2 regions of the Burkholderia mycopellens genome follow, and region 1 is predicted to be linked to the other one. Evidence: riboswitches for the same ligand, from Rfam matches in the RefSeq annotation. Region 1 holds a riboswitch; the other holds the start of a gene.
What was found. A riboswitch is a leader RNA that binds a small molecule or an ion and turns the genes downstream of it on or off. The one in region 1 is predicted to bind manganese.
Positions count from the first base shown of each region.

Region 2: linked by a shared signal. The riboswitch ahead of ACPTTC_RS31545 (sodium:calcium antiporter) and the one ahead of ACPTTC_RS05295 (TMEM165/GDT1 family protein) in region 1 are both predicted to bind manganese.

Region 1 is NZ_OZ183802.1:1,127,734-1,132,695, forward strand. Features, by position in the region: gene ACPTTC_RS05290 (DUF4136 domain-containing protein) at 44-742, shown strand; gene ACPTTC_RS05295 (TMEM165/GDT1 family protein) at 797-1,369, opposite strand; yybP-ykoY riboswitch at 1,448-1,585, opposite strand; gene guaD (guanine deaminase) at 1,742-3,058, opposite strand; gene ACPTTC_RS05305 (hypothetical protein) at 3,055-3,402, opposite strand; gene ACPTTC_RS05310 (adenosine deaminase) at 3,430-4,455, opposite strand; gene xdhC (xanthine dehydrogenase accessory protein XdhC) at 4,474-4,962, opposite strand, start outside.
Region 2 is NZ_OZ183803.1:2,971,380-2,976,341, reverse strand. Features, by position in the region: gene arsH (arsenical resistance protein ArsH) at 1-496, shown strand, start outside; gene ACPTTC_RS31545 (sodium:calcium antiporter) at 578-1,588, opposite strand; yybP-ykoY riboswitch at 1,663-1,837, opposite strand; gene ACPTTC_RS31540 (metal/formaldehyde-sensitive transcriptional repressor) at 1,958-2,233, shown strand; gene dmeF (CDF family Co(II)/Ni(II) efflux transporter DmeF) at 2,244-3,527, shown strand; gene ACPTTC_RS31530 (DUF1289 domain-containing protein) at 3,530-3,715, shown strand; gene ACPTTC_RS31525 (heavy metal sensor histidine kinase) at 3,798-4,962, opposite strand, start outside.

The sequences.
Region 1 (4,962 bases):
TCGCGCGGTGCGACGAACGGGTGACGGATCGAAGAGGATCAACATGAAACGCCAATGGATTCAACGCGGTGCGGGCTGGGCGGCGGTGCTGTGCGTGGCGCTGCTGACCGGCTGTACCAGCTACGTGACGACCCAGGTCACGGCCTTCTCCGACTGGAGCGGCAGCGACGCGACACGCACCTATGCATTCACGCGCACCGATGCGCAGAAGAACAGCATCGAGCAGTCGACCTACGAGCCGATCGTCGCGAACGAACTGTCCACGTATGCGTTCCGGCAGGTGCCGCAGGCGCAGGCGCGGTACCTCGTCGGGCTGACCTATGCGGTCGGCAGCGATCTCGTGACGGTGCCGCAGCCGGTCTATTACGATCCGTGGTTTGCGCCCGGGCCGTACTGGCGGCGCGGGCCGTGGGGCCCGTGGGGGCCCTGGGGGCCGATGCCGGCCGGCTACGTCGCGCAGACGTACCAGGTGTTCGACTACACGCTCGGGATTCGCATCACCGAGCGCGCGACGGGCAAGGAGGTGTATAACGTGTCCGCGCGTACGACCGGCGACAACGGCACGCTGCTGTACGCGATGCCGTTCCTCGCGCGCAGCGCGCTCGCCGATTTCCCGCTGTCGAACGGCGCGGTCCGTTCGGTCCGGCTGCCGGTCGACAAGCGCGGCGGCCCGGCGGCGCCGGCCGCCAACGAGCGCGCGGTGCCGGTGGCGCCTGCCTCGGGCGCAGCCGCCGCGAAGTAACGCGGCTTCAGTCTCGGCGCGGCCGACCGGCCGCGCCTGCCATCTTCCTCCCCGTCAGGCCCCGATGCCCAGCAGCGCCAGCGCGCCGAGCACGACGAACAGCACGGCCGCGATCCCGTGGACGAGCTTCGTCGGCAGACGGTGCGCGAAGCGGTCGCCCAGCAGGATCGCGGGCACGTTCGCGAGCATCATCCCGAACGTCGTGCCGGCCACGACACCGATGTAGTCCTGGAAGCGCGCGGCCAGCGCGACGGTCGCGATCTGCGTCTTGTCGCCCATTTCCGCGAGGAAGAATGCGACGAGGGTCGCACCGAACACGCCGAGCCGCGAACGGTTGGCATTGGCTTCGTCGGCATCGAGCTTGTCCGGCACGAGGATCCACAACCCCATCGCGATGAACGAGAACGCGAGCGCCCAGCGCATGATCGACGGCGTGACGAGCACGCCGAGCCATTCGCCGAGCGCGCCGGCGAAACCGTGGTTCACGAGCGTCGCGACGAGCACGCCAAGAATGATGGGTATCGGCTTGCGATAGCGCGCGGCCAGCACGAGGGAAAGCAGTTGGGTCTTGTCGCCGATTTCAGCGAGCGCGACGGCGCCGGTGGAGATCAGGAAGGCTTGGGACACGTATGGGGTTCCACGGGCCGATGTTGTGCGTGCGAGCGACGATCCACGGCGCGCCGGGCCCTGATGCGGCGCACTGTGAACCATCGGTCTCGCCAGGCCTAGGTGGCTGCGCCCGCCATGGCCGTACGGCCAAGTCTGTTGACGGACGCCTCCGTCACGATGCGCGCCGGGGGCGCGGGACATCGAGCGGAGCGGCTACTCCCCAATGAGGGGCGAATTCTAGCATGGCGCGTTGCGCGCGGGAAAGCGGTTGGCGGGCGCTGCGCCCGGGGTCGGGGCGGGATCGGCGTACGGCGATCCCCAGCGGTACGGCAGGCCCGGCGGGCGCGGTGGCGGATGCCCGCGCGTGCCGGGGCGAACCCCGGCAGGTCGTTACGCGGCGGGGCGGCGTGCCGCGCCGCGCTCGTGGACGAGGTTGCCGGCCGCATAGGTGCGGTATACCGCGCGGTCGTCACCGAGCAGCGCGAATGCGAACAGCAGCTCCTCGAGCGAATCCGCACGCTTCGTGCGGCGCGCGAGCAGCGGCGTGGCCCGCGGATCGAGCACGACGAAGTCGGCTTCGGTGCGCGGTGCGAGCGTGCCTACCGTCTCGGTGAGGTCGAGCGCCTGCGCGGCGCCGGCCGTCGCGAGCCAGAACATCCGCGTCGCGCTCAGGTGGTGGCCCGACAGCCGCGCGACCTTGTGCGCTTCGTTCATCGTCTGCAGCATCGAGAACGACGTGCCGCCGCCGACGTCGGTCGCGAGCGTGACGGGCACGTCGTATTCACCGGCCTTGTCGAAATCGAACAGCCCGCTGCCGAGGAAGAAATTCGACGTCGGACAGTGTGCGACGACGGTGCGCGTCTCGGCCATCCGGCGGCGGTCCTCGTCGTCGAGGTGGATGCAGTGGCCGTACACCGCGCGCGGGCGCAGCAGCCCGTAGCGGTCGTAGATGTCGAGATAGCTGCGATGGCCGGGAAACAGCTCGGCCACCCATTTCACCTCGTCGACGTTCTCCGCGACATGGCTCTGCACGAACACGTCCGGATGGCGGCGCGCGAGTTCGCTGCACGCCTCGAGCTGCGCCTCGGTCGACGTCGGCGCGAAGCGCGGCGTGAGCGCGTACATCTGTCGACCCTTGCCGTGCCAGCGGCCGATCAGCTCGGCGCTATCGTCATAACCCGATTGCGCGGTATCGCGCAGGAATTCGGGGCAGTTGCGGTCCATCAGCACCTTGCCCGCGATCATCCGCAGGTCGCGCGCGTCGCTGGCCGCGAACAGTGCATCGGCCGACTGCTTGTGCACCGTGCAGTAGACGAGCGCGCTCGTCGTGCCGCAGGCGAGCAGTTCGTCGATGAAGAAGTCGGCGACTTCGCGCGCATGCTCGGGATCGCCGAACTGGCGCTCGGTCGGGAACGTGTACTTGTCCAGCCACGGCAGCAGGCCCGGCGCCGGCGACGCGATCATGTCCGTCTGCGGATAGTGGATGTGCGTGTCGATGAAGCCGGGCACGATCAGCTTGTCGCGCAGGTCATGGACGATCGCGTCGCGCGCGAGCGTCGCCGCGAGCTGCGCGTACGGGCCGGCCGCGACGACCTTGCCGTCGTCGACGACCAGGAGGCCGTCGGTCTCGTAGTTCGCGGCCTGGCTCGATTGCGCCGGGTCGCCGTTGAAGGTCAGCAGCTGGGAACGAAAAGCGGTTTGCGTCATGACGAATGGTCCTGCATCAAGGTAAGGCGAACAGAAGAAAACGAGCGACGTCGCACGAGGGCAACGCGGCGCATGGCGAGCGGGCGTGGCACGCTGCGTGCGGCACGACCGGATGCGCAAGCGCGGGCGAACGTGGCGGCCGAAGCCGCCAGCGAGTGGTTGCCGGCGGGCCTCGCAGCCGTTGTGCTCGCGACCGATGCGGTAGCGAGCGCAACGGCAAATCGCAACGGCAGGCACGCGCGTGCGACGACGAACGGCGCCGCCGCCGCCCGGGCATGCACGCGATCGCCCCGGCGCAAGGCCGGGCCGGTGGTCGCGAAGCGGATGCCGTTGCCGTGTTTCATCTGTCTAGCGTTCCTCGATGCCTGCCGTCACGCGGCGTGCCAGTACGCGTCGAGGCGCGCGAACAGCGCGTCGCGCTGCGCCGGTTCAATGAACGATGCCTCGAAGCCGTTGCGGATCACCGCATGGACTTCGGCATCCGTGAGTTGCAGCCCTTCGGCCGTCGCGAAGTAGTTTTCGTTGACGTAGCCGCCGAAATAGGCCGGATCGTCGGAGTTGATCGTCACCGCGACGCCGCGATCGAGCAGCGCCTTCAGCGTGTGCTTCGCCATGTCGTCGAACACGCAGAGCTTCAGGTTCGACAGCGGGCACACGGTGAGCGCCGTGCGCGTCCTGGCGAGACGCTCGACGAGTGCCGCGTCCTCGATGCTGCGCACGCCGTGGTCGATCCGGTCGACCTTCAGCACGTCGAGCGCTTCATAGATGTACGCGGGCGGGCCTTCCTCGCCCGCGTGGGCGACGAGTTTCAGCCCGAGCGCGCGCGCTTTCTCGAACACGCGTGCGAACTTCGTCGGCGGATGGCCGAGCTCGGACGAGTCGAGGCCCACGCCGATCAGGCGATGGCGATAGCGCTCGAACAGCGGCAGCGCGGATTCGAACGTCGCGAGGGCGTCCTCTTCGGACAGGTGGCGCAGGAAGCACAGAATCAGCTTGCTCGACAGCCCGCGTTGTTCGGCATCGGCGAGTGCGCGCTCGATGCCCGCGACCACCGTCTCGATCGGCACGCCACGCTCGGTGTGCGTCTGCGGATCGAAGAACAGCTCGGTGTGGACGACGTTGTCGGCGAGCGCGCGTTCGCAGTACGCGGCCGTCATGTCGTAGAAATCCTGCTCGGTCAGCAGCACGCTCGCGCCTGCGTAATAGATGTCGAGGAACGACTGCAGGTCGGTGAACGCGTACGCGGCGCGCAGCGCGTCGATCGAGTCGTACGCGAGCTTCACGCCGTTGCGCTGCGCGAGCGCAAAAATCAGTTCGGGCTCGAGCGAGCCTTCGATATGGATGTGCAGCTCCGCTTTCGGTGCGCGGGCAATCTTGTCCTTGAATGTCGGGGTCATGGCGTCGTTCTTGGTCGGTCAATAGGTAGGGGAAGCCTGCGCGGATGCGTTCGCGTTTGCCTCGACGGCCTGCAGCAATTGCGCCGCCACCGAGATCGCGATCACTTCGGGCGCCTTGTCGATGATGCCTTCGACACCGATCGGGCAGCGCATCCGGGCGACCTGGGCCGGGTCGATGCCGATGGCTGCGAGGCGATGATCGAACTGCACGCGTTTCGCGCGCGAGCCGGTCATCCCGAAGTACGCGTAGTCGCCGCGCCGCAGGATGCGCTCGGCCAGCACGAAATCGAGCGCGTGGTCGTGCGTCATCACGACGAAGTAGGATTGCGGCGGCGCCGCGTCGACCGCGTCGACCGCGTCGGCCGGGGCAGCGGCCGCTTCGATCGCGAGGTTGCCGATGCCGGCGAGCGCGTCGGCCGGCGGGAACACCGCATCGGGCCCGTCGATCCAGCGCACGTGGCACGGCAGCGTCGCCAGTACCTTCACGAGCGCGGTGCCGATGTGCCC
Region 2 (4,962 bases), on a different replicon from region 1:
GATGCCCGACGATGCGCCCGACGACCACCCGAAAGTGGCGGCGCTGCGCGAACTCGTGCAATGGTCGGAGGGCATGGTGTGGTGCTCCCCCGAGCGTCACGGCGCGATGACCGGCGTGATGAAATCGCAGATCGACTGGATTCCGCTGTCGGTCGGCGCGGTGCGGCCGACGCAGGGCAAGACGCTGGCGGTCATGCAGGTCAGCGGCGGATCGCAGTCGTTCAACGCGGTCAACCAGATGCGCGTGCTCGGGCGCTGGATGCGCATGCTGACCATTCCGAACCAGTCGTCCGTCGCGAAGGCGTTCATGGAATTCGGCGACGACGGCCGGATGAAACCCTCCGCGTATTTCGATCGGGTCGTCGACGTCATGGAGGAACTGGTCAAATTCACGCTGCTGACGCGCGACGTCGGCGCGTACCTGACGGACCGGTACAGCGAGCGCAAGGAAAGCGCCGAGCAACTGTCGCAGCGTGTGAACCAGACGCGCATCTGAAGCGCGCGCCGGCGGGCGGCGCAGTGGTGCTCCGTTCGCGCGGGGCAGCGGGATCGCGCGCGGCGGGCCCGTTGAGCAGGATCAGCGCGCCAGCGTCAGGAACAGGTAGCCCGCATAACCCGCGCCGTTCGCCAGCAACGCCCAGATCGCGAGGCCGCGCGTGCGCGCATTGAAGCGCAGCCACGCCGCCGCCGCGAGCGTGATGATTACGCCGGTCAGCACTTCGGGGCGCGGCTCCCACGGCGTCAGCATGATGCCGATCGCCGGCAGCAGCGTGCCCTGGAACACCATCGCGCCGGTGATGTTGCCGAACGCGAGCGTGTCCTTCCCGCGGCGAATCCACAGCACGCTGTTGACCTTCTCCGGCAGTTCCGTCGCGATCGGCACGATGATCAGCGACAGCAGCAGCGCCGAGATGCCGAGCGCGTGCGACACGCCTTCCACGCCGTGAATGAAGCCCTTCGCGCCGCCAACCAGCAGCGCGACGCCGATGAGCAATTGCAGCGCGATCGTCGCGAGGTTGGTCGGCACACCGAGGCGTGACAGGAACATCGTGTGCGGCGCCTCGGTGCCATGCCCGGCATCCACGAGCTGATTCGATGCGCGGAACGTCATCACCACATACATCACGTAGATGCCGACCAGCATCACGGCGAGCAGCGCACGCACGGCCCCGTTGTGATGCGGGACGAACATCGCGGCGGTGGCCAGCGAGAACGCGGCGAGAAAGTAGTTCATGTCGCGCACGAATCCCGTGCGTTCGGGCGCGATCGTGCCGCGCAGCCCTCGCGAGCGGATCACGGCGAGCGTCATCAGGAAGGTCGTGAGCGTCGCGAGCATCAGCGGCGCGCCGAGAATCGCGCCGACGCCGATCTCCTCGTTCACGGCCTGGTTCGCGGTGCCGCCGGCGAGCGCGAGCAGCGGCACCATCGTTTCGGGCAGCGCGGTGCCGACGGCCGCGAACAGCGAACCGGTGACGCCTTCGGAAATCTTCAGGCGTTCGCCGAGATGTTCGAGCGCATTGGTGAAGACTTCGGCGGCGATGAGAATGACGATCAGCATGAACGCCAGCTCGACGAACATGAAAGTCATGCGGCACCTCCGCAGGCAAGGGTGCGGACGGCGGCGAAACGCGGGGGGAAGACGGTGGGGAACATGGGGACTCCGTGGTCGGACGCTGACGAACCATGGCGCATCCACCGACGTCCGACCAGGAACGACGCGATGCGCCCATGGTCTCGCCAAGCCGATCAGGCTGAACGCGCCACGGCCGCAGGCCGAGTGTGTTGACGCGTTCGCTTTCCGGGGACGGAAAGCAGGCTACTCCCCAAAGACGAACGGCAGTCTAGCCGAGCGAATGGCTTTCGGCAAGCCTTCATCTCGCAAAAATATACCCCTCTCCCCTATAGGGGCAGCCTTCTGGATATATACTCCCCCTCCCTATCCAGGAGTCCGTCGGCGATGAGCCATACCGTTCGTGAAAAACAGAAGCTGCTGAACCGAGTGCGCCGTATCAAGGGCCAGGTCGAGGCGATCGAGCGCGCGCTCGGGGAAGAGCGCGGCTGCAACGAGGTGCTGCAATTGATCACGAGTTGTCGCGGCGCGATGAACGGGCTGCTGGCCGTCGTGCTGGAGGACCACATTCGCGAACACATGGTCGATGCCCATGGGCCGGATGAGCACGAAGGCAGCGCGACCGAGCAGCTGATCGACGTGGTGCACAGCTATTTCAAGTAATCGGGGGGACATGAACAATTTCACGAATGACGCGTTCGGCGCGGGGCATGACCATATCTTCCTCGGCGCCGCGCACGAGCAGAACGAGCGGCGGACATGGATGGTGATCGGGCTGTGCGCGGCTATGATGGTGGCCGAGATAGTCGGCGGTACGCTGTTCGGGTCGCTGGCGCTCGTCGCCGACGGGCTGCACATGTCGACGCACGCGGGCGCGATGCTGATCGCCGCACTGGCCTATACCTATGCGCGCAGGCATGCCGACGATCCGCGTTTCGTGTTCGGCACCGGCAAGCTGGGCGACCTGGCCGGGTTCACGAGCGCGATCGTGCTCGCGATGATCGCGATCCTGATCGGCTACGAGGCGATTGCGCGTTTGCTGGCGCCGGTGCCGATCCATTTTGGCGAGGCGATTCCGATCGCGGTGCTCGGTCTCGCGGTCAACCTGGCGAGCGTGTGGCTGCTGAGCGGTGGGCATCACGGGCACGATCATGGCCACCATCACGGGCATGGACACGGCCATGGGCACCTGCACGACGATCACGCGGATGAAGCCATGAGGGTGTTCTCGACAGCCGGCGTGTTCGACGTATCGGTGTTCGAGGACGGCGTGCCGCCGGTGTTCCGGATCGCGCCTGCAACCGGCGAGTCGAGCCTCGACGGGGTTTCTGCATCGATCACGACCGTCCGCTCCGACCAATCGCGACAGCGTTTCACGATGGTCGCGCGCGACGGCTTCCTGGAATCGCGCGAGACCATTCCCGAGCCCCATGCGTTCGATGCGATCGTGACGCTGAACGGCAACGAGCACGCACTTACGTTCGTCGAACACGATCATCATGAAGGCGTGCACGCTGCCGCGGCCCGCGATCACAACATCCGGTCGGCCTACGTTCACGTGATCGCCGATGCCGCTGTGTCGGTGCTGGCCATTATCGGCCTGCTGCTCGCGCGTGCCTTCGGCTGGGTCTGGATGGACCCCGTCGCGGGCATCATCGGCGCACTCGTCATCGCGAACTGGTCGTACGGTCTGATGCGCGATACGGGCGGCATCCTGCTCGACGTCAACGTCGATCGCAAGCTGGCGGAGCGCGTGCGTCATGCGATCGAGGCGCTTGGCGACAAGGTCAACGATCTTCACGTGTGGCGTGTCGGCCCCGGCCACATGAGCGCGATCGTGTCGGTCGAGACCGTCGATGCGGTGCGCGACGCGCGCTTCTACCATGCACTGGTCAAGAGCTTTGGCGGCTTGTCGCACGTGACCGTCGAAGTGATGGCGCCGGCGAAGGCGGCCTGACCATGGCCGTGAAATCGCCGTGTATCGAGCTGTGCGCGTTCGATGGCCGCACCGGATTCTGCGTGGGCTGCTTGAGGACGCGGGACGAGGCACGTGACTGGAAGAAACTGACCGACCATCGCCGGCACCGGATACTGAACGACCGCAATCGCCGCCAGGCGAAGATCCGGCGCGAGCCGGGAGAGTGAAGGTGTTCGGCGACGGTGGTTGTCGTGTTTCGTTCGGCGTCGCACCGGCCGTCATGCCGATGCGACAGGCGGGGTAACTGGCTTACCCTTCGGTGCCCCGCGGAAAATAAAGCGCGAACGTCGTGTGCCCGTCGCGGCTCGCGACCTCGACCTTGCCGCGATGCAGCTCCATGATCGACTTCACGATCGCGAGCCCGAGCCCCGCGTTGCGCGCCGCGCCGTGCCGCGACGAATCGATGCGATAGAAGCGCTCGAAAATCTTGTCGACCTGTTCGGGCGGAATCGCGGCGCCGCGATTCGTGACTTCGACGAGCGCGTAGCTGCCTTGCGCGGAAACCGCCAGCTCGATCGTCGACGCGGCTTCCGCATGTTCGAGCGCATTCGACGCGAGATTGCTCACCGCACGCCGGAACAGCGTCGCGTCCGCGACGACCGGCGCCTCGCCGTGCACGTCGATGCGCACGCCGGCTTCATCGGCCAGCGCCTGGAAATACGAAGCGAGCCGGCGCAGCTCGCTGCCCGCGTCGAGTTCGGCGGTTTTCAGGTGCTGCCGCGCATTGTCGGTGCGTGCGAGAAACAGCATGTTCTCGATCATCCGCTGCAGCCGTTCGCATTCCTCGATGTTCGAATCGATCAGCGCTTCGTATTCGTCGGTCGTGCGCGCGCGCGACAGCGTGACCTGCGACGAGCTGATCACGTTGGCGAGCGGCGTGCGCATGTCGTGCGCGAGATCGGACGAGAACTGCGACAGCCGCACGAACGCGCGTTCGAGGCGGTCGAGCATCCGGTTGACCGACGTCGCGAGTTCGCGCAGCTCGACCGGGCCGCCGCGTGCGTCGAGCCGGGCATTCAGGTTATGGGCCTCGATGCGCGACGTCTGCCGGCCGAGGCTCTCGACCGGACGCAGGCCGCGCGACGCGACCGCGTAGCCTAACGCGCCGACCAGCAGTGCGCCCACCGCCGCCGCGAGCCAGATGTCGACGCGATAACTTTCAAGCAGCGACTGGCGATCGGTCGCCGTGCGCGCGAGCGCCACCTGGATCGCGTCGCCGGACGGCAGCGTGGCGCGTGCGTAGACGCAACGCGACGTGCCGATGCCGGGCGGCGAGCACGTGAACGGCCCGTTGGCTCCGCCGGCCGGATGCGGCGCAGCGATCGCCGACGCCAGCGTGTTGCCGGCTTCGTCGGAATGCGCGACGATCGCGCGATTCTGCGCATCGTAGATGCCGAGATACACGCCCGGGTGC